DNA from 3 places in the Agarivorans albus genome. Region 3 is predicted to be linked to each of the others. Evidence: predicted binding sites of a transcription regulator. Region 3 holds the regulator's gene; each other region holds the start of a gene.
What was found. Region 3 encodes FliA, which starts transcription of late flagellar genes. Its sites were predicted from a motif close to CTAAAGNTNNNNNNNNNNNNGCCGATA; they were not measured.
Positions count from the first base shown of each region.

Region 1: the regulator FliA is predicted to act here: its motif matches at 5,131-5,157, upstream of K5620_RS10580 (flagellar protein MotY).
Region 2: the regulator FliA is predicted to act here: its motif matches at 1,962-1,988, upstream of K5620_RS02020 (DUF5610 domain-containing protein).

Region 1 covers NZ_AP023032.1:2,295,832-2,303,248, forward strand. Annotated here, with positions in the region: gene K5620_RS10550 (DUF3466 family protein) at 1-38, shown strand, start outside; gene rmf (ribosome modulation factor) at 187-363, shown strand; gene fabA (bifunctional 3-hydroxydecanoyl-ACP dehydratase/trans-2-decenoyl-ACP isomerase) at 415-951, opposite strand; gene K5620_RS10565 (AAA family ATPase) at 1,030-3,021, opposite strand; gene K5620_RS10570 (Na+/H+ antiporter family protein) at 3,074-4,402, opposite strand; gene rnt (ribonuclease T) at 4,406-5,065, opposite strand; gene K5620_RS10580 (flagellar protein MotY) at 5,186-6,055, shown strand; gene K5620_RS10585 (2OG-Fe(II) oxygenase family protein) at 6,098-7,027, opposite strand; gene nth (endonuclease III) at 7,239-7,417, opposite strand, start outside.
Region 2 covers NZ_AP023032.1:423,714-431,130, reverse strand. Annotated here, with positions in the region: gene K5620_RS02025 (TonB-dependent receptor domain-containing protein) at 1-434, opposite strand, end outside; cobalamin riboswitch at 472-697, opposite strand; gene K5620_RS02020 (DUF5610 domain-containing protein) at 754-1,929, opposite strand; gene trmA (tRNA (uridine(54)-C5)-methyltransferase TrmA) at 2,076-3,179, shown strand; gene K5620_RS02010 (YHS domain-containing (seleno)protein) at 3,298-3,756, shown strand; gene K5620_RS02005 (DUF1422 family protein) at 3,773-4,111, opposite strand; gene fabR (HTH-type transcriptional repressor FabR) at 4,121-4,741, opposite strand; gene K5620_RS01995 (alpha-amylase family glycosyl hydrolase) at 5,026-7,095, shown strand; gene metL (bifunctional aspartate kinase/homoserine dehydrogenase II) at 7,255-7,417, opposite strand, start outside.
Region 3 covers NZ_AP023032.1:2,991,141-2,998,557, forward strand. Annotated here, with positions in the region: gene K5620_RS13490 (flagellar motor protein) at 1-669, opposite strand, end outside; gene K5620_RS13495 (protein-glutamate methylesterase/protein-glutamine glutaminase) at 662-1,786, opposite strand; gene K5620_RS13500 (chemotaxis protein CheA) at 1,812-3,983, opposite strand; gene K5620_RS13505 (protein phosphatase CheZ) at 3,995-4,735, opposite strand; gene cheY (chemotaxis response regulator CheY) at 4,749-5,132, opposite strand; gene K5620_RS13515 (RNA polymerase sigma factor FliA) at 5,260-5,979, opposite strand; gene K5620_RS13520 (MinD/ParA family protein) at 5,972-6,865, opposite strand; gene flhF (flagellar biosynthesis GTPase FlhF) at 6,855-7,417, opposite strand, start outside.

The sequences.
Region 1 (7,417 bases), 700 kb from region 3:
TACCTGTTGTTTTTGTGAGGCGTTTCATAAAAAGATAAATTGTCTTTTTAGTGCAACAAAAATATCAATTAGTTAGCGAATACTTAAAAATTTAGTTTTTGATCTTTTAAAAACGATAAGCGATAGTAGATCAGGAGTCCAAGTGGGCTCCTGATTTGTTTTCTGATCTTGATGAGGAAGAAGTCTATGAAAAGACAAAAACGCGATCGTTTAGAAAGAGCGCATGCCAAAGGTTATCAAGCAGGGTTATCAGGAAGGTCTAAAGAGACCTGTCCGTATGGTGGAGCAGACGCAAGAGGTCATTGGTACGGTGGGTGGCGTGAGGCTGTTGAAGAACGCGTTTCAGGATTAGACAATAACTAAATAAAAAAAGCCCTATAAATAGGGCTTTTTAATATCAGCGTATTAGGAGTACTAAAAAGTTGAAGTGTCGGTAAACAAACCTACTTTCAAATCATTTGCTGAGTAAATCTGACGACCATCTACCTCTACAATGCCATCCGCAATACCCATAACTAATTTACGCATAATTACACGCTTCATCTGAATGCGGTAGGTGACTTTCTTAGCTGTAGGTAATACTTGGCCAGTGAATTTAACTTCGCCAACACCCAAAGCTCGCCCTTTACCCGGACCGCCACTCCAACCTAAGAAAAATCCAACAAGCTGCCACATTGCGTCTAAGCCTAAGCAACCAGGCATTACCGGGTCACCAGGGAAGTGACAGTCAAAAAACCATAAATCAGGGTTAATATCTAACTCAGCAACAATTTCGCCGTTGCCAAACTCACCACCTTCGTGGGTGATTTTTAGAATGCGGTCCATCATTAGCATGTTTGGTGCGGGTAACTTACTGTTTCCTTCACCGAATAAAAGGCCTTGGCTGCAATCAAGCAATTCTTGGCGTTCATAGCTAGTTTTACCTAGTTCTTTTTGCGAAACCTGAGTCATGAATTTTACCTTTAAAAAATTTGCCGATACTTTAGCTAACACGTGTAAGCTAAACAAGTCCGATGTCCGATAATTTCGCTAAAACTTGAATAAGTCAGATACTTTCTTCAAAAGCCAGCGAATTAAACCAGGTTCATCGTTTGGTAGATTGATTAATTTGTTAATTTTTCCGTAAACACTTTCTTCATCGAGTAGGTCGCCAGCAGGCAGATTGAACAAATAGGGCACCGCTTGGCTAATGGTAGAAACAGCAAAAATGCTTAGTTGTTTTTGCTCAACCGCGTTTAAAACCTCTTGCGAAAGATTCAGTTGATTAAGGTTAGCTTCCGGTATTACTACCCGGATAGGCTGGTTAGTATTAACAAGTTGCGCAACCCTTAAGTAACCTTCGATCTTTTCGTTTATGCCGCCTACAGCTAATACATTGCCTTTTTGATCTAAGGCGCCGGTTACTGCGGTATTTTGCTGAATGGGAAGCTTTGAGATAGCGCTTAGTAAAGCCAAGGCTGATGCGAGAGAAGCGCTGTCACCATCTATTTCATGATAAGACTGTTCAAATACTATGTTGCCGGAATAAGGGAAATGATGCTCAGAGGCAAACAATTGATTTAGAAAGCCATGAATGATCATCATTGATTTAGCGTGAACATTCCCTGCTAGTTCTGCTTTTCTTTCTATATCGTTAAAGTCGCCGTCACCTTGAAACACATTTGCAGTTATTCTGATGGGCTCACCAAATGATAAACCTAAGCCAGCGAAGTCGATAACCGATAAACCATTTATTTGGCCAACTTGCTCACCACTTAAACAAATATTGGTTTGTCTTTCTGTATAGGAGAGATCACTAAACTTTTGTTGGTTGTTAACGTTATCGTTTAAGTGTTTTAGTGCTTGGGTAAAGCCTTGACTGTTCGCTGTAAATTGATTGAGTTCTAGTGACTGAAGTAGGGTAATTAGTTCTTGTACATCTAAACTTAAATACTGTTGATGCTCGCAAAGCTTCGCCGCGTAGTTCAATACACATTCATAGAGCTCCGTTGTTAAGCTGGATAAGCCGCATTGATGTAACTCACCATTTAGGTGGCTTAAATACAAATTGATGTTGGTTGAGCTTGCTTCTACTTCTAATGGCAGTTCAGTTTCTAAAAGCCCTAGGGTTTTTATACTTGGGTCGAGCTCATATAAATCGGCAATGGCATTGGCATTACCAATAAGCACTAACTTGGTAGTTACCGACAAATGTTGAGGTTGGCTAGTTAGCTTTTCGCCTTGCAATTTATCCCACGAAAAAATTGAGGTAGTTAAACAAGCTTTTAGTTCAAACCAAAGCTTCGCTTCTGCAAGAATATCTTCGGCATTTAAAACCAGTATCCCGGAAGCTGAATGATGAATAGCCCCTAAATTCACTTCCACCAACTCAGCGCTATTAGCTGTAGGTTGGGCAAGATATTGGCCAAAAATAGTTGCTCTAGTGAATTCGTAACAATAATTTAGTGTTGGCTTGTTAAGCCAAGTCTTATAGAACTTTTGAATCGAGGTGAAAGAAGGTAACTCAACAAGGTATTCAAATAGCTGTTTGATGAGATTTAATAATTGCTCAGGAACCTGCGCTTGGTTAAGTCTTTTTAGAATTTTGCTAAGGGAGTCGGATTGAGACTCTTCCATAAACGCTAATTCTTCACCTATCTCTTTGGCTAAAAGTTCTGAACCAAAATCTTTGTTTAGCAAATCTTCCATCTGCAGCATAGTTTGCTCAAAAGCTTGTTGAGCTTTTTGTGAAAGCTCAACACAATAAGGGCGCTGTGGCTGGGTAGGGTTGAATATTAAGGCGTAAGCTTGTTGCTCAATATTAAGGTCTTTAGCAAAGTCTGCGAGTACTGAATGCAAATTGAAAAAACTAGGGGCCTGACAAACCATAACTTGTTGATGATTATTGGCGTGCGTAAAGTGGTCAAAACTAGATTTAGCTATAGGTAATAAACTCGACCACTGAATGCCGTTAGTTGGGTTTATGTTCTCTAGCGAAAAGTTAGGTTTTAGTTTTTCAATGCTTAGGGCTGATTCAGTCAATTCGTATTCCGGTGTTAAACGTGCAATGTGTAATTAAAACAGTTTGTTAGCTCTATAGAACAATAGCTGCTATCCAACCAAAAACCAACAGTGGTAGGTTGAAGTGCAAAAATGTGGGTACAACGGTGTCCAATATGTGGTCATGCTGGCCATCGCTATTTAAGCCTGCAGTCGGGCCTAGTGTAGAGTCTGAAGCTGGCGAGCCTGCATCTCCAAGTGCTGCAGATGTTCCAACCAAGGCAACTGTTGCTAACTCAGAGAAACCTAGAGAGAGAGCGAGTGGAACGTATATAGCGGCAATAATGGGAATGGTTGAAAATGATGAACCTATTCCCATAGTAATTAGCAATCCCATTAGCAACAACATTGCAGCAGCAAAGGCCTTATTATCACCAAGTATACTTTGAGCACTATTTACTAGATCTGGTACACCACCAGTAGCTTTCATTACGCCAGCAAAACCATTTGCTGCAATCATAATGAATCCAATTAAGGCCATTAATTTAACGCCTTCAACAAACAAGTCTTGGCTATTCTGGGGCTTTAAGCCTGACGCGGTAGTGAGCAGGAGGAAGCCAGTTAAAGCGCCCATAATGATCGACTCAGTATAAACGTTTACCACTAAGGCAACGATTATAATGGTGATATTCAAACAGGTTTTTAAGGGGCTAGTCTGTATTTCGCTTGTGCGTTTTTCACTAGTATTGATCGTTGTTTGGTAAGTTCTTGGCTGCCGATAAGAAAAAAATATGGCTGTAAGCAGACCTAACACCATTCCTAGGGCTGGTATTGTCATAGCAATGGGTAACTGGCTTTTATCAATCGTTAAGCCTGCCGACAAAATATTGCCATGTAACAGTTGGTTTAAAAATATGCTGCCAAAGCCATAGGGTAGCCACATATAAGTGGTGACTAAACCAAAAGTGATACAGCAGGCAATGATTCGCCTATCCATGTTTAGTTGATTGAATACAGCGATTAAGGGCGGGATTAATATTGGAATAAAGGCTATATGCACTGGAACCAAGTTTTGCGAGCTTACTGCCATTAATATGATGGCGCCAAGCATCATCCACTTCACCAAAGAAAGGTGCTGATCTTTATGCAAATTTACTAAACGTACAATCTTGTTAGCAATCATATCGGTTAAGCCGCTTCTGGCAATGGCAACAGCAAACGCACCAAGCAGAGCATAACTTAACGCGATTTGAGCGCCATCTCCTAAACCGGCTTCAAAAGCGGCTATGGTTTCCGTCAAGCTTAAATCGGATAAAAGCCCGCCAATAATTCCACTTATCGATAAAGCTAATACTACATTTACACGCAGTAAACTTAGTACCAACATTAAGCAAACCGACAATACAACAGGATTAGTAATCATCGATTATTGATTCTCATCTTGATCTGGTTTTGGTAGAGGCCAACCGCCTAGGTTCTTCCACTTGTTAACAATCAGGCAAAACAGCGATGCTGTTTTTTGCGCGTCGTATAGTGCTGAGTGTGCTTCTTCGTTGCTAAACTCTAAGCCAGCCTCTTTACATGCCTTGGCTAAAACAGTTTGGCCTAAGGCTAGGGCACTAATACTGGTAGTATCAAAGCTCACAAAAGGATGGAAAGGATTACGCTTAATATTACAGCGCTCTACTGCTGCGTTAAAAAAGCCCATATCAAAGGCTGCATTGTGAGCCACCATTACAGCCCGGTTACAGCCATGGGCTTTTAATGCTTTACGTATTGGCTTAAACATCTCTTTCAGCGCAAAGTCTTCGCTTACTGCGCCACGTAAAGGGTTATTAGGCTCTATTCCGGTAAACTCTAAAGCGGCTTGTTCTAGGTTAGCGCCTTCAAAAGGCTCAACGTTAAACTGTAAGCTTTCAAGAACATAAAGTTCGCCTTGTTCGTTAAAGCTAAGCAAGCAAGCTGCAATCTCTAGTAACGCATCTGTTTTAGCGTTAAAGCCAGCTGTTTCTATGTCGATAACTACAGGGTAGTAGCCGCGAAATCGACTAGACATTAATTCGGTCGTGAGTTCAGTAATGGTCATAATGTGGGTAACTAATATTAGAAGCGCGCATTATTACAAAAGCCGCAAAGAATCGCTAATTTGCTTTAAAGATTATCGCTTAGATGCCGATAATTTATGGAGAAGAGAGGATTTCTGCTAATGAAACATTACTTATTGCTGCCTTTGGCATTAAGCGCAATGTCTGCTCAAGCAAACGTGCGCAATTATTCAGCATCGCTAGATGACTCAACTTGGGTTGTGTCAAATAAAACGCCTATTGAATGTAGAATGGACCATTTCATTCCCTCTTTTGGTGTGGCGAGTTTCATTAGTCGCTCATCGAAAAATGTAAATCTAGATTTCTATTTGGATATGTACAGGATTTCCGCAGAAACTCACCAAGTCTCATTACGAAGTGTTCCACCGAAATGGAAGCCAGGTGCAAGCTCTAAGCGTATTAGCGAATTATCCTTTTATCAGCAATTTGATGGTTACGTAAATGCCCAGCCAGCGTGGCAAATGCTGAGTGAGTTGGAAGACGGTAACGTACCTACTTTTTACTTTAATGACTGGTACGCCAGCAATAATACAACTGCAGTGGGCATCTCTTCGATCAACTTTAAAACCCAATACAACGACTTTTTAAAATGTGTAGGGCGCTTACTTCCGTACTCGTTTGACGATATTGCTTTTACAGTTTTAACCTACAAATCGAATAGCAATGAATTGACCCCGCGCTCTAAGAAACGTTTGCAACTTATTGGTGATTACGTAAAACATGACCCAGAGATAGATGTAGTGTTGGTTGATGCCTACACCGATAGTTACGGGGGTAAGTGGATTAACCAAGAACTTTCGGAAAAGCGCGCGAACATGGTTAAGGATTACTTTAAGTCTGGCGGGTTAGATGAAAGTGTCATTGAGGTGGCCGGACATGGTGAGCGCAGGCACGTTGCCCGTAACGACAACACCATGGGCAGAGAACGTAACCGAAGAGTGGTTATCTCGTTAGGCAAAGACTTGCTATAAAAACAAAGGTAGAGCAACTTGCGCTACCTTTTTCTTTTATCTTTAGAACGGCGCACTTCTGTCACGTAACCCAGAAGGTTTAGCCCAACGCTCCCTAGCAGAAACTCGATTTTGTTGCTTGCTGGCATACGGCGTTTGCATTTGATCGCCATATAACCAAAGCACCAGGTTAGAACGTTCACCACTTCGTATTGCTTGTGATGCATGAGGTACATTGCCACGATGAATCATTGCTGTACCCGGCTCGAAAGAAAGTCTTTTAATATTTCCGGTAATAGGGTCATAAAAATCAACCTCTGAGCCCGTGAATTTTTCATCGGACAAGTTCATATTAATATTCATTGTTACCGACGACGCATCGGTATGAAGCCTCAACGAAGTGTCCATTCCTGCTTGCCACTGAATAGAAAAACCAAATGTTTGGCTGTCATATCCGTATACTTCTGGGAACAACAAGCGAGCGATTGGACGCATATATTTATCGAGTAGTTTGCGGTAAAACGCTTGAAAACTGGGGGTGGCAAGGTAGCCTTCAGAGCGTTCGTCAAGCATAGCCCCATGCCTATTTAGCACTATTCCATAAGGTGGCTTTAAAGGAATGCCTGCTGTAGTTACGTCATCTAGGTAGTGGCGTAATTCAATAAGTTTTTCAGGCTTAAAAAACTGTGCGGTGTATACACCTGGGGCAGCTTCTTGCCACAGATCTTTAACTTGGTTTTCCGTTGATGGGTCATCCCAAGCTGAGTTGACGGCGTTATGTAGCTTTTCATCTAACAGAGTCTCACTAGACACAAGCAATGAACCACTGCTTGATGCTTCCCACTCTTTCCAAGCACTAACTAGTAGTTGTTGGTTATTATTCCAGAAAGCGTTAACAGAAGGAGAACGTGCAAGCATTTCTTGTCTAGAGGGTAGGGTTAATGCTTGGGCTTGTTCTAATTGACTGCTTACGTTTACAGCTGCATTGTTCATTTATGCTCTCCTGGTTTTGCAACCGGGGTTCCCGAATTGCTTGAGAGCAAACTTATTATGTTTCGTTATTTTGATAAATGGGCATTCAATTGAATCAGTATTTACATTTTATTAAGAATCGCAGCAGGCATTGGTGAAAATGCCAATAAACTCGCATTACTAAATTTATCTAAGGTACTGATATATAGCTGCTATTAGCTAGCTTCTTTACTTAATCGATTTTATCTTTAAATTCACATAAGTCTTCGATGATACACGAGCCGCAACGAGGCTTTCGTGCAACACAGGTATAGCGGCCATGCAAAATTAGCCAGTGGTGCACATCTACTTTAAATTCCTTTGGCACTACCTTTAGTAATTTTTCTTCGACCAGATCAACATTTTTCCCCA
Region 2 (7,417 bases), 2.2 Mb from region 3:
GCATCGGCGCCGTAAATCGAAGCTCTCGCACCACGTAAAATCTCAATACGCTCAACAAACTCCAAAGGTAGTAATGACAACTGCGCGCCGCCATTTGTAGCAGTATTGATTCGCACGCCATCGATAAGAAACAAAGATTGTGCCGAGCTGGTACCACGAATAAACACACTTTCGGTATGTCCTTTACCGCCATTACGGGTAACGCTAATACCCACTTGCTGACTTAGCACATCAATAATGTCTTGAGCGCCGCTGCTTTCAATTTCGCTACGGCTAACCACAGTAAGTGGCGCAATAACACTGGCTTCGGTTTGTTCCATGCGGTTGGCGGTAACAACCATAGTAGCTGGCTGTTCTGTTTGGGGTGCTTGCTGGGTTTCTTGGGCATAGCCAAAAGCTGGCGCTACTGCGGCCAGTAATATGAACTTCTTCATCGATGTAATCCTAATCGTCGCGTAGTACTTTGCTGTTATAAGCATGTGCGATGTGGCAGGTATTCGGACTTAGAGGCGTATTACTTGTACTACGGCTGCGACTTCCCGTTTGGCGATACAAACAGTGTCTGGAGATCCTTGGAAAAGGCCAATCCTTGAGCTTTCGTTCCTCATTACCGCTGCGCGTCAGTTCCGGATTTGCACCAGATTCCCTATTAAGCTTGAGTATTTACTACGCAAGCACCACAGCGGGCGAGATTATAAGCGAGGCTTAATGTGATTGATAGCACAAAAAGCCGCCCTTTTACCCAACTTGAAATTAACTAATGTTGTCGGCTGCGTTATTCGCAGTAGCAGGTGTGTTGTTAAACATCGCCAAAGCTTCAGCCATGCGGTCGGCAAAACCTTTAAAGCGTTCTACATCTGCTTGTTTGTTTTCTTCGTCGCTAGGGCTAGAAATAGGCAGTATTCCAGCCAATAGCGTTTCGGTGGCAGATTCAGGTTGAGCAAACAAAGCACTCACCTTGGCTTGAATATCTTGCCAAGAACTCAAAAACTCACTTAAGTCTGGTACCAGCTCAGAGCCACCAGAGGATTTGTCATTAGCTTGTTGATAGGCTTGCGTAACCGCTACGCTTTGTTGTTGCTGAAAGTTAACCGCAAAGCCAACTAGCTGCTGTTCGTCGAAACCAATATTTAAGGCTTGATCAAAGGCTTTATCTAAATCGCCCGAGAAAAACTGCTGGCCAACCTCATCAACCTGTTTAATCAAATCTGCAATTGCCGCCAATTCATCACCATTAAGGTCACCCTCAACCGAAAAGCTGAATTGTTGCTGCGAGGAAAAAGAGGCTTGGATAGAAGAACGCCCTTCACTATAACTGGCGGCTAATTGCGAGCCATAGCTAATAGTGACTTTATCGCCTTCTGCTGTTTCTAACTCCATAGTGGCGGATTGCGAACTAGACATTGCCAGTTGGCTATAAAGAGGAGCAGATTGAATTTCGTAATCACCTTCTTCAATCTTTTCTAAACCTTCTTGAATTAGGTCATAACTCTTATCGATGCCTTTTTCTAACTCTTCATTAAGAATACCCGCATCACTAAGTTCCTCACGGGCACCTTCAAAACCCATATCTACCCCTTTTCGGGCTTGGGCCATCATTTCGGCAAGCTTATCTTCCGACATCCCCGACTGTTTAGCACTATGCAGGGAACTGGCAACAAAATTAAGCACGTTTCGAGCGACTTCTTCAGCATCAAACACGCTCACTTGCTGGGGTTTAGGGAGGCTTACTCCACCCGTTGCCATAGACAAGGTATGTTTTTCAATAGAACTTAATAACACATGGCTAGCTACCGCACCTTGTTGGTTTAAGCTTGCCTTGTCATCAGCCAAGTTATTGCGTTTCTCAATCGTCGGTGCCGACTGCTGCAACAAGCGCTCGGCATACTGTTGTACGGGGGTTTTGCCCACGCCATTCAGTTCGTTCATAAAGCCTCCACGGATTTACCCTAGTCACAGCTTATCGGCGACCAAAATTAAAACTTTAGAAATATTATCACTATTATTGTAGATAAACTGGACAAGCAAGCCACGCCCCTTTAAATTGCGCTGCTTGCTAGAACAGAGGAACGGCCATGAGCGCTATTGCATACTACCCAGAACAGTACCAACAACTATTGGCCGACAAAGTGGCAAAACGCTTAGAGCAGTTTGCCGAATTTTCGCCTGCTCAACCGAGTGTATTTGCATCACCGACGAAACATTATCGAATGCGTGCCGAGTTTAGAGTGTGGCATGAAGGTGACGATCTCTTCTACATAATGTTTGATCAGCAAACCAAACAAAAATTTAGAGTAGACAGCTTTCCTCCGGCTAGCGAAATCATCAACCAGCTTATGCCAATTTTAGTTGAGCAGCTAAAACCAAATCCGCTGCTGCGCCACAAACTGTTTCAAGTGGACTTCTTATCTACTTTAAGCGGCGAAGTGATAGTAAGCATGCTCTACCACAAGCCTATCGACGAGGCATGGCGCTTAGAGGCCGAAAAACTAAAAGCAGAGCTAAGCAAGCAGTTTTCCATTCAGCTAATTGGTCGCTCACGTAAACAAAAAATGTGCTTAGACCAAGATAGAGTAGATGAAGTACTTACTGTTAATGGTGAAAAACTTATTTACCAGCAAATAGAAAACAGCTTCACTCAACCTAACGCAATAGTAAATCAACATATGTTGGAATGGGCGCAAAGTGCCACCAGCGATAGCCGAGGTGATTTGCTAGAACTGTATTGTGGCAATGGTAACTTCTCATTAGCCTTAGCCAAAAACTTCGATCGCGTGTTAGCCACCGAAATCGCCAAACCCTCGGTTGAAGCAGCGCAATACAACATTAAACATAACAACATCGACAATGTAAAAATCATTCGTTTGTCGGCAGAAGAATTTACTCAAGCCATGTTAGGTGAGCGCGAGTTCCGCCGCCTAAAAGAAGCAGATGTTGATTTAAGAACCTATCAATGCGATACCATTTTGGTAGACCCACCACGAGCGGGTTTAGATGATGCTACCTTAGGCATGGTGCAAGGCTACGACAACATTGTTTATATCTCGTGTAATCCTAATACACTTTACGACAATTTAAGTGAGTTAAGCCGTACTCACAAAATTAGCCATTGGGCGCTGTTTGACCAGTTTCCCTATACCGACCACATCGAAGTAGGCATGTACCTGCAGCGTCGCTAGCACAAGTATTCACCCGCAACTTAAAGCCGCGTTAATTGACGCGGCTTTTTACTATTTGAAATAGTGCTCTGCTAAGCACGGTCTCCATTTATGGCTTACTCAGCATCTAGGGAAGATTATGAAACAGACTATATTTGCCACCACTTGCTTGATATTCAGTTTAAGCAGCTTTGCCAATGAGCCGGTAAGCACCAGCTTTTGGAGCGACAAAGCCATAGGCGGAATCGACATAACCAGTTACCAACTTGCTCAAGAACAAGCCAATCGCAACATTCAGCAGGGCAATAAAAAGTATACCGTGAGGTGGAAAGAGGCAAACTGGCAGTTTGCCAGTCAACAAAGCGCCGACAAATTTGCGGCTAGTCCCGAGACCTACCAAGCTAAATACAACGGATTTTGTGCCAATGCGCTGTCTTTAGGCGAGGGCTTAATTGCAACCGATGGCCAAGTGTGGGAATTTTTTGATAACCAACTGCATCTATTTTTTGCAGAAAAAGGTCGCCAACGCTGGTTAAAAGGAGATTGGAAAGCCTACCAACAACAGGCCGATTTAGCATGGAAGCAGGCTTTACAATAACTTAAAAATTCAAACCTTAGCGTTTAAAGCCACCTAACTTAAACATCAACCATAAGCCAATAAACAAACAGATGATTAGCAATACTAAGTTGCTACCGATGTCGGGGAACTGAGCACGCAACATGGCCGAATAACCCAGCGCGCCCAGCAAAAAGGCGGCTACACTCATTAAGGGTGAGTCTTCACTTAAGTCTTTCTCAGTATATAAGTGGTACAGCTGCATAATGGCCAGTACAAAGGCAATGATTGGAAACACCGAAAACTTTAACTCAGGCACCGTAAACAGGGCCAAGCTGGCGTTACCACATAAGCCTGCAATAAAAGCTAGCAATAGCAGCGATTTTCTTACCTTCATATTCACCTCTTAACTTAAGGCTTCCGAGCGATTGTAGAGTGCCGCTCCCTTGGCAACAATGCGTAACTGTTTAATGGTTTTATCGGCCAACAATTGGCGATCAAACTCGGCTAAATCTAAAGCAGATGCTCCAGCATTAAAAACAATGATCACCATTGCCTCGGCTTGCATTTGCGCATCCTCTCGCGGGCAGCGATATTGCAGCTCTAAATAGTCGGTAAGCTCGGCAATAAAATGGGCGATCTCCCGCGCCACAGCGGCCCTAAAAGCCGGAGATGTCCCTGAACGCTCACGCAGCAACAAACGAAACACATTAGGATTGTTATAAACAAACTCCATAAAGGTTTCTACCGAGGTGCCAATAACACTGCCACCACTGGCAATAATGCGCTGGCGCGCTTGGCGCATAAGCTGGCGTAAGGTTAATCCACCTTCATCTACTAAGGTTAGTCCCAGTTCTTCCATATCGGAAAAGTGACGATAAAAAGAAGTGGGTGCAATACCCGCTTCCCTAGCCACTTCCCTCAAACTTAAGCTCGACAAACCACGTTCAGCACTTAGCTGACTAAACGCAGCATCAATAATTGCTCTACGTGTTTTCTCTTTTTGCTGGGCCCTAACGCCACTCATAAACCTGCCACTTTCTTTCTATTTGTAGGGCTATCATACCGTGAGTAGTAAAAAACCCAAATCGAACAATGCAAATCCTCACAAACCAAGTTTTTAACCATGAATCGTTTCTTGAACAGAATAATCAAAATGAAAACCATTTCATAAAAAAACAATATTCTCAATTAAACGAAAGATGCGAGCTGGGTCAATTTTCCATCAATCTGAAAACGCTATCAAGTATCTAGTCTACAGACGCTGTGATTAACTGAGCTCATATAAGTTGTATTTAGCAAGGATGAATAATGAATTGGTCCAAGAGCGCCATCTCAATGGCAGTAGTATTTGGTTTAAGTGCTTGTGGCGGTGGCGGCGGTGATGGCGGCGGCAACGGCGGAACACCTGATTATGAATACCAAGCTTATGCTTGTGATGCTGAAATTTATGAAAAAGCCAAAGAACTGCGCATCTATCAAGTGATGACCGAAGCGTTTATCGATGGTGATTCAAACCACGACTACAACGACGGTTACGGTACTAGCCACCACAAAGGTGACCTGCAAGGTATTATTGACTCGCTTGATTACATCCAAAGCTTAGGCATGAATGCCGTTTGGATGACGCCTATCTTTGACTCAGAAGGCGATAGCAAGCTAGATGCTACCGGTTACTTTACCCGTAATTACTTCGCCATCGATCCTAACTTTGGCACCATAGAGCAAGCTCGCACATTAGTAAATGAAGCACATGCGCGTGGCATGTACGTAATCTTTGATGGCGTATTTGGTCACCATAAAGGCAATGTAACTCCTTCTCCAAATGGCTTAACGCCTTCAGGCTCTGATAACCCTGTTAGCTACCCAGGTACCGATAACGATACCCTTGAGTTTTATAAAGAAGTTGCTAGCTACTGGGTAACAGAACTGGGTATCGATGGCTGGCGTCTAGACCAAGCTTATCAAGTACCTGTTGGTGCATGGGGCGAAATTCGTAAAGCGGTTGAAGATGCATCTAAAGCAACCACCTACACCATGAATGGCGAAACTGTTAATCCTATGGGCTACCTAGTTGCCGAAATCTGGAGAGGTGAATCTGAAATTGCAGAACAGGCTTATGGAACAACAGAACAGCCCGGTTTATGCTCAGCCTTTGATTTCCCAGGTCGATACCGCATTGTTCAGTCTTATGCTGTGGAAGAAAGTGGCGGCAATAATCACAGCGCGGGCAACCTAGCCAGTGTATTTAGCACACATTCTGCTTACCCTGAACACGCCGTTCCTAATGGTTTTATCTCTAACCACGATTTAGTTCGCTTAGGCGACTTACAACAGCGCGGCAACATCGCAGAACCGAATGAATCAGAATACTGGTTACGACATAAAGCAGCAAATGCGTTTTTGGCTGCCTATTCAGGACCAATTACTTTCTACTATGGCGAAGAAATTGGCGATGAAGTACCTGGCTTTGCCGACCAAGAAGACAACACTACCTGTGCAGCAGTTGGTTTGTGTGATGACCACGTAGCTCGAAACAGCGGAAAAGTTGAAGGCTTGCCAACTGGCGCCCGAACCAACGGTGATATATTTACAGCTAATACTGAGCAAGCAGATTTGCGTGACTACATATCAACGCTAATGCAAATTCGTTCAGAAAACCCAGCCTTATATAAAGGCGAACGCACTGCAATCGTTACCGACGAAGCAGTCAATGTTTATTTTGACCACAAGTTGTCTGGAGATAACGTAGTATTATTCCTAGCCAATACTAGCACTTCAGCCAAAACTGTTACCGTTAGCGATGCGCAAATTGGTAGCAATGGCGACCTGAAAGACTTAGTTAGCGATGCCCTTATTTCTCAAGCTTCTGGTGAATATGAAATCACATTAGGAGCCCTAGAGTCTCGCTTCTTAGAAGTTGTAGATCCTTCTCCAGAAGGCCCAGATACAGGCGGCATTGTGGGAGAAGGCGAGTTAGCAGATTGTACCCTACCTGATTCAAGTGAAGTTGGGCCAATCGGCGAAGATGTATTTGCTCGTGGTTCTCACAACGGCTGGGCTGCGGTCGATTCTCACAAACTAAACTACAAAGGTAACAACCTCTATCAATTGGTATTTGATGAGCCTAGTGATACAGCCTTTGGCTTTAAATACGCAGTTGCTGAGTGGAGTGACGACAGTACTAAGCGTTTCGAAGTGTCGACTCCGAGTCAAACTGTTGTATTAGGAACAACACTCCCAGTATCACGCATTGAAGGCTCTGGTAAAGAAATGAACGTAACGATTCCTGAAGCAGGTAAGTACGTTTATAGCCTTAAAATTGACAATGCAGATCCTGTGTCAGCTGCTGGCACAATGATGGTAAGCAAGTGTGAGTAAAAATTGAGGGGTGGCTTCATGCCACCTTTTCTTGTGCGGAAGGTTTTCTAGCAACCCTTAAAACTAGAGTGAAGGTAGCAACCTTCAAGCGTTTGTAAACACCCTTAATATCCTATTTGGCCTCTTAGTTTAAGAGGCCTTTTTTTATCCAACATCAGCTTATTTAAGGCTTTTACAAAGGCTAACTAAATCAGCTTGAATAGCCCCTGCTGTCACTTCTCTGCCCGCGCCTGGCCCTTGAATCACCAAAGGGTTTTGCTTGTACCATAAGCTCTCAATGGCAAACACATTGTCACAAGGTTTAAGGTTAGCAAAAGGATGA
Region 3 (7,417 bases):
GCCGGCGAGAGTCATTTCTTGGTATATTGCTCGCTCTCCTGCTAAAGCACGAAGTTTGTTGGCAATAGGCAAAAACACAAAGTTAGCAAACCCTACCCCATAAATGGTGGCAACAAATGCCACGGCAATTCCTTGACCCAATTGCTCAGGGCTAGTTAAAAAGTCCATGGCTTGAATTAGCCCCAATACCGCCCCGAGAATGCCAACGGTTGGGCAATACCCACCCATTGCTTCAAATACCCCTGCTTGTTTTTCTAAGCGGTTTTGCTCAAGATCGATTATATCTTCTAGCGACTGTTTTAACTGCTCGGTTTCAGCTCCATCTATCAACATTTCTAAACCTAGTACACTAAAGGCATCGGCTTGTTGTCGATGTTTTTCTAATACCAGATAACCATCTTTCCGAACTGTATGAGACCAACTTAAAATTAGTTGAGTTTGCTTTTTAACATCTAGTTGTTGAGTTTGCCAAACTCGCGGAATGGATTTTATAGCTTGAACAAATTGAGAAGCTGGCGTTTGCAGCATGACTGCGCCAACCGTGCCACCTACAACGATAATAAAGGCGTGCAAATTAACCAGATCTGAAAAGCTACCACCCGCTAAAGAATGACCTAAACCAACAGCAGAGAAGGCGATAAACACGCCAGCAATGCTAAGTTTATCCATTCCCTATTTCCGCTACAATCGCTTCACAAAAGCGATCAAGAGGTAGTTGTTCTGACGCTAAACCAGCACTAGCAACCGCTTGAGGCATACCATACACCACGCAACTGGCTTCATCTTGCGCCCAAATGGTAGAGCCCTGCTCTTTTAATAAGCGAGAGCCATCTCTGCCATCGGCCCCCATACCAGTTAGTATCATCGCTAATACATTAGACTGGTGGCTCTTTGCTAGTGAGGCAAAAGTAATATCAACACATGGTTTGTAATTTACTTTATCGTTACCATCAATGACCCGTAGACGACCGTAAGATCCTCGACCTTCCACCAACATTTGCTTACCACCTGGTGCTAAATAAGCCCAACCAGGGCGTAACTCGTCACCGTCCTCAGCTTGTTTAACATTGATTCTCGACAAGCTATTGAGTCGCTGAGCAAAAGCCGCAGTAAAAGTAGCCGGCATATGTTGAACCAATAGAATCGGTTTAGAAAACCCAGCAGGTATTTGAGTAAGAATAGTTTGTAGCGCAACGGGGCCACCAGTGGAAGTGCCGATAGCCACTAACTTATAGCGTTTGCCAGAAGGCTTAAAACGGGCGGTAGCACGCTCTTTTGGTTGTGGGGCTGAAGTAGTTGGCGAAGCTTTTACTGCAGGTCTTGTAGCTGCGCTTGGCCGAACAGGAGTGCTTGGAGCCGGTGCGCTAACACTACGACGAGCACTAACGCGACGGCGAGCAATAGCTTTAACCCGCTGCTGAAGAAGGCTAACGGCTTCTTCTCTATCACGAGCTATGTCTTCAAACTTTTTAGGAATAAAATCGAGAGCGCCAGCTTCTAGGGCATCAAGAGTGGCCTTTGCGCCTTCGTGAGTTAGCGAAGAAAACATAAGCACTGGGGTGGGATTCTTCGCCATAATTTCACGAACGGCAGTAATACCATCCATTATCGGCATTTCGATATCCATGGTCACTACATCAGGTTTTAGACGAGCGACCATGTCGATGGCTTCACGGCCATTTTTTGCGGTATCGACCACTTCTAAAGAAGGGTCCGCGTTGATGATCTCGCTTACCCGGCGTCGGAAAAAGCTCGAATCATCAACTACAAGTACTTTTATTGCCATGTTAGATTCTTCTTAAAGGCTAGGCTTACATCTTACGAGCGTAGCGTTTCAACAGGCTTGGAATATCAAGAATTAAAGCAATACGGCCATCACTAGTGATTGTTGCACCAGCCATACCTGGAGTACCTTGCAATAATTGGTCTAGTGCTTTGATCACCACTTCTTCTTGGCCAATCAGATTATCAACAACAAAACCGACTTGTTGTGGGCCAATTTGTACGATAACCACGTGCCCTTGAGAACTACGCTCTCCAGATTGGCCATTTCTAATTAACCAATCTTGTAAGTAAAACAGTGGAATTGCCTTATCACGAACAATCACAGTTTCTTGACCATCAACTACATTAGTTTTGGTAAGGTCTAGGTGGAAAATTTCATTCACGCTAGTCAGTGGTAAGGCAAAAGTCTGCTTGCCAACGTCGACCATCAAGGTTGGCAAAATAGCCAAGGTTAGCGGTACTTTAATCTGTAATGTAGTGCCTTGCCCCAACTGTGAATCAATATCAACGGAACCATTAAGTTGGGTAATGCTAGTTTTCACCACGTCCATACCCACACCTCGACCGGAGATGTCTGAAATCTCAGTCTTAGTAGAGAACCCTGGCGCAAAAATAAGACTATAAGCATCTTTATCTGGCATGCGAGCAGCGGCATCGGCATCAAGCACGCCGCGCTCAATCGCAATAGATTTTAGCTTATCGGCATTCATACCAGCGCCATCATCCTCGATTTTAAGCAAGATATGATCACCTTCTTGTGAGGCAGAAAGGCGAATAACACCGGTACGAGGTTTACCCGAAGCAACTCGATCATCTGGCATCTCAATACCATGGTCAACAGAGTTTCGAACTAAGTGAACCAAAGGATCAGCCAGCGCTTCAACTAAGTTTTTATCTAAGTCGGTATCTTCACCCACCAACTCAAGGTTAATGTCTTTTTTCAAGCTTCGCGCTAAATCTCGAACCACTCGAGGGAAACGGCCAAACACTTTTTTGATTGGCTGCATGCGGGTTTTCATTACCGCACCTTGAAGATCAGCAGTCACCACATCCAAGTTAGCAGTGGCTTTAGACATATCCTCATCATTGCTATTAAGGCCCAAACTCACTAAGCGGTTACGTACCAATACCAACTCGCCCACCATATTCATAATATCGTCTAGAGTGCGGGTATCTACGCGAACGGTGGTTTCGCCTTGAGGTACAGCTTGCTTGGCTGGCGCTTTTGCAGGCTCTTGTTTAGCTGGAGCGGCCTTAGCAGCAGGTTTGGCCGGTGCCGCTGGTTTAGCAGGCGCTTTAGGGCTAGCTTCAATTTTTGCAGCAGGCTTAGGCGCAGCTTTAGCTGCGGGCTTAGCTGGAGCGGCTTTAGTGTCAGGTGCTTTGCCTGCACCATGTAATTGGTCTAGCAGTTTCTCAAATTCATCATCACCAATTTCATCAGCATTTGAACTAGGCTTCGTTACTTCTGGCGTTTTAGGGGCAGCCGCTTGTCCAGCACCTGGCGCCTTAGAACCATGCAGTTCATCCAACAGTTTTTCAAATTCATCATCTGAAATATCACCATCACTGGCAGCTTTTTCAGCTGGAGCTGCGGGAGTAGGTTTTGGTGTTGCGGCAGCAGCAGGTGCAGCTGAGCCATGCAGCTCATCAAGCAAACGCTCAAACTCGTCGTCGGTAATTTCGTCAATGTTGCCGGCATCGGCGCTCGGAGCTACTGGCTCTGGCTCTGGCTCTGGCTCTGGCTCTGGCTCTGGCTCTGGCTCTGGCTCTGGCTCTGGCTCTGGCTCTGCAGCCACTTCGTCAGCAGATTCTGGGCGAGACAACTGATGTAAGCTTTCAATTAATTCAGGAGACGCAGGTGTTAAAGGCTCGCGTGCTTGAACTTGAGCGAACATATCATTAACTGAATCTAGCGCTTCAAGAATCACATCCATTAGCTCAGGCGATACACTCCTTCCACCGTTGCGCAAGGTGTCAAAAATATTCTCAGCTCCGTGACAAACATCAACCAGTTCGGTCAATGACAAGAAGCCTGCTCCACCTTTAACTGTATGGAAACCACGAAATATGGCATTTAACAAGTCACTGTCATCTGGACGTTTTTCTAAATCAACCAGCTGTTCAGACAGCTGCTCAAGGATCTCCGCCGCTTCTACGAGAAAGTCTTGTAAGATGTCTTCATCTACATCAAACGACATGCGCTACTCCCTTAAAATCCTAAACTAGACAACAAGTCATCAACATCATCTTGGTCGTTAACAACGTCGTCCCTTTGCTCTTTATTTAATATTGGCCCTTCGGCTTCGATAGCAGATTTAGTCACTTTTTTATTTTCTACTACTTCGGCATTCTCATTTCCAAACAAGGTAAGCATTTCAACCAGACTTTCTTCCACCTCTTGCACCAAGGTGATTACCTTACGAATCATCTGACCGGTTAAATCTTGGAAATCTTGAGCCATCAATATTTCGGTTAACATGCTACGTAGTTTATCGGCATTTGCTGAAGAACTATTAAGGAAAATATCGATTTGGTGACATAGCGCCTTAAATTGGCCGATTTCAATTCTTCGTTCCATCAAACTTTGCCATATAGGCATGATACTGTTGATTTCGTTAGTTAATTGATCGGCAATTGGAAGGCCAGACTCTACTGCGTCCATGGTTTTATTGGCCGCTTGATCGGTCATCTCTATCACATAGTTTAACCGCTCTTTAGCGTCTGGTATTTCTTGATTAGCTAACTCGTTAATTCGAATATCGAGTTTAAATTCATTTAAAGAGTCATGAAGCTGACGAGTGAGCTGCCCAACCTTATCAAATAGCAGGTTAGCTTTTGGAGCACAAAGCTCACTAACAAGTTGATTCGCCTCGGCGACATTTCCTTCTTCAAGTAGCGCAACCAAAGATTTGGCGTCGGCTAATGAAATAATCGGAGTATCTGTGCTCACGCATCTTCCTTTCTTATTGTAGTCTTTCGAAAATCTTATCTAGCTTCTCTTTTAGCGTGGCTGCAGTGAAAGGTTTAACAATATATCCATTTACGCCGGCTTGAGCAGCTTCGATAATCTGTTCACGTTTTGCTTCGGCAGTTACCATTAAAACAGGTAAGTGAGACAAACTTTCGTCGGCACGAATATTTTTCAGCAGGTCGATGCCTTCCATTCCAGGCATATTCCAATCAGTTACTACAAATTCGAAATCGCCGCCTTTAAGCATAGGTAATGCGGTATTTCCGTCATCGGCTTCATGAGTATTGTTGAAGCCAAGATCTCTAAGTAGGTTTTTAATAATCCTTCTCATCGTTGAAAAATCATCAACAACCAGAATTTTCATATTTTTATCCAAGGTACGTCCCCCAACAGGATGTTTTACAAGCCACTAAATAGGCCAAAAATTTATGTAATATAGATATTATGCCTTAATAAACACAATTTTAGTCCATCTTTTACAAGAAATGTAAGGATGAATTTCTCTATTGTGTCCAATCTCGCATTCGAGTTTTAACTCGAGCAAGCGCTTGACTATGAATTTGACTGACTCGGGACTCGCTTACGCTCAATACTTCACCAATTTCTTTTAGGTTAAGTTCTTCATCATAATAGAGGGACAAAACCAGTGCTTCTCTCTCTGGAAGACCTTTAATACATTCGGCAAGAGATTGTTGAAAGCGTTGATTGGCAAAACCTTCAAAGGGTCGGTTTAGCTCTCGACTTTCTTCACTTGATATGACGTCTTCACTCACACCTAGATCATCGATACCTAAAATGCGTCCGCAATTTACATCAGACAACATAGAGTGATACTCACTTAAGCTTACGCCAAGCTTTGCTGCAACCTCGGCGTCTTTTGCGTCACCGTTTTTTTCTTTCTCAACCTCAGCGATTGCATCACTAATGGCGCGGCTGTTTTTATGTACCGAGCGTGGGACCCAATCGCCACGACGAATTTCGTCAAGCATAGAGCCACGAATGCGGATGCCGGCGTAGGTTTCGAAGCTAGCGCCTTTTGAGCCATCAAAGTTACGTGCGGCTTCGATTAAGCCAATCATTCCTGATTGGATCAAGTCATCAACAATCACGCTAGCCGGAAGCCTAGCCATTAGGTGATGGGCTATCCGTTTGACCAAGTTTGCATGGCGCTCCACCAAAACATTAGTGTCATTAGCGCTGGCATAAGCGGCAACTTTATTCACTAAGCTGTTCTCTATTTTTACGTTGTCCAAACTCGAGAAGGTTCTCGATGAAAAATTCTAAATGTCCACCTGCTTGTTCAGGAATTGGCCAAGTAGAAGCTTTACTTGCTAATGAGCGAAATGCCAAAGAAGCAGGAGACTTAGGATAGGCTTCTACCACTACTCGCTGCTTTCTTACGGCTAAGCGCACGTTATTGTCATAAGGAATACAAGATACCAATTCGAGTGTAGCATCCAAGAAGCGATCGGTAACTCGAGTAAGCTTAGCAAATAATTCTTGGCCTTCGCGTAAGCTACGCACCATATTTGCCACCACTTTAAATTTGTAGACACCGTGCTGGTTTGAAAGCAGCTTTATTAGCGCATAAGCATCGGTAATAGAGGTTGGCTCATCACACACCACCACTAATATGTCTTGTGACGCTTTGGCAAAACTTAGCACCATGTCGGAGATGCCCGCTGCAGTATCAACTAGCAACACATCAATAGGTGTTTTCATGCTGCTAAAAGCACGAATAAGTCCGGCGTGTTCCGCAGGACTAAGTTCCACCATTGATTGAGTACCAGAAGTAGCTGGTGCAATTAAGATCCCATTAGGCCCTTTAACTAATACTTCATCTAAGGTGCATTCACCGGATAAAACGTGAGAGAGGTTTTTAGTTACACGTAAGCCAAGCAGCACATCTACATTTGCTAGGCCTAAGTCGGCATCCAATACCATTACGCGCTTACCTTGCGCAGCCATGGCTATACCCATGTTAAGAGTAACGTTAGTTTTACCTACGCCCCCTTTGCCGCCAGTTACAGCGATGACTTTCACATTGTTTTTTTGTTGCATCATTCTTAAGCCGCTAGCTTGGTCAAATTCATTATCTTTAGAATACATCTGAAACCTTTTGTTGTTCGGTTTCACTAAACCAGAAATGTTGCTGGCTTTGCTTATCGATAACCGATAATGCTTGTTCTATTAATTGGGTAGGCGCAGCTACCGCAATATCTTCAGGCACTTGTTGGCCGTGAGTAACGTAACTTATTGGTAAGGCATGGCGCAAGGTTACATTTAACACTTCGCCTAAAGCCAAACTTTCATCTAATTTGGTAAGTATGGTACCAGCTAAGGGAATTCGCTGAAATTGGTTCACAGTTTCTTCAATTACCCGACGCTGCGCGTTGGCCGACATCACCAAATAGTTGCGAATGTTCACGCGGCTGTTTTTTACTAGCTTATCTAATTGTTCGTGTAAGCGAAGATCTCGTTGGCTCATGCCAGCGGTATCAATAAGTACCAACTTTTTGTCTTTAAACTGATAAAGCAACTGTGAAAGCTCTTCTTCATCATTGGCGACGCGTACGGCGCAGCCCATAATTTTGCCGTAAGTAGCAAGTTGTTCATGAGCACCAATACGGTAGGTATCTGTAGTAATCATCGCCACACTTT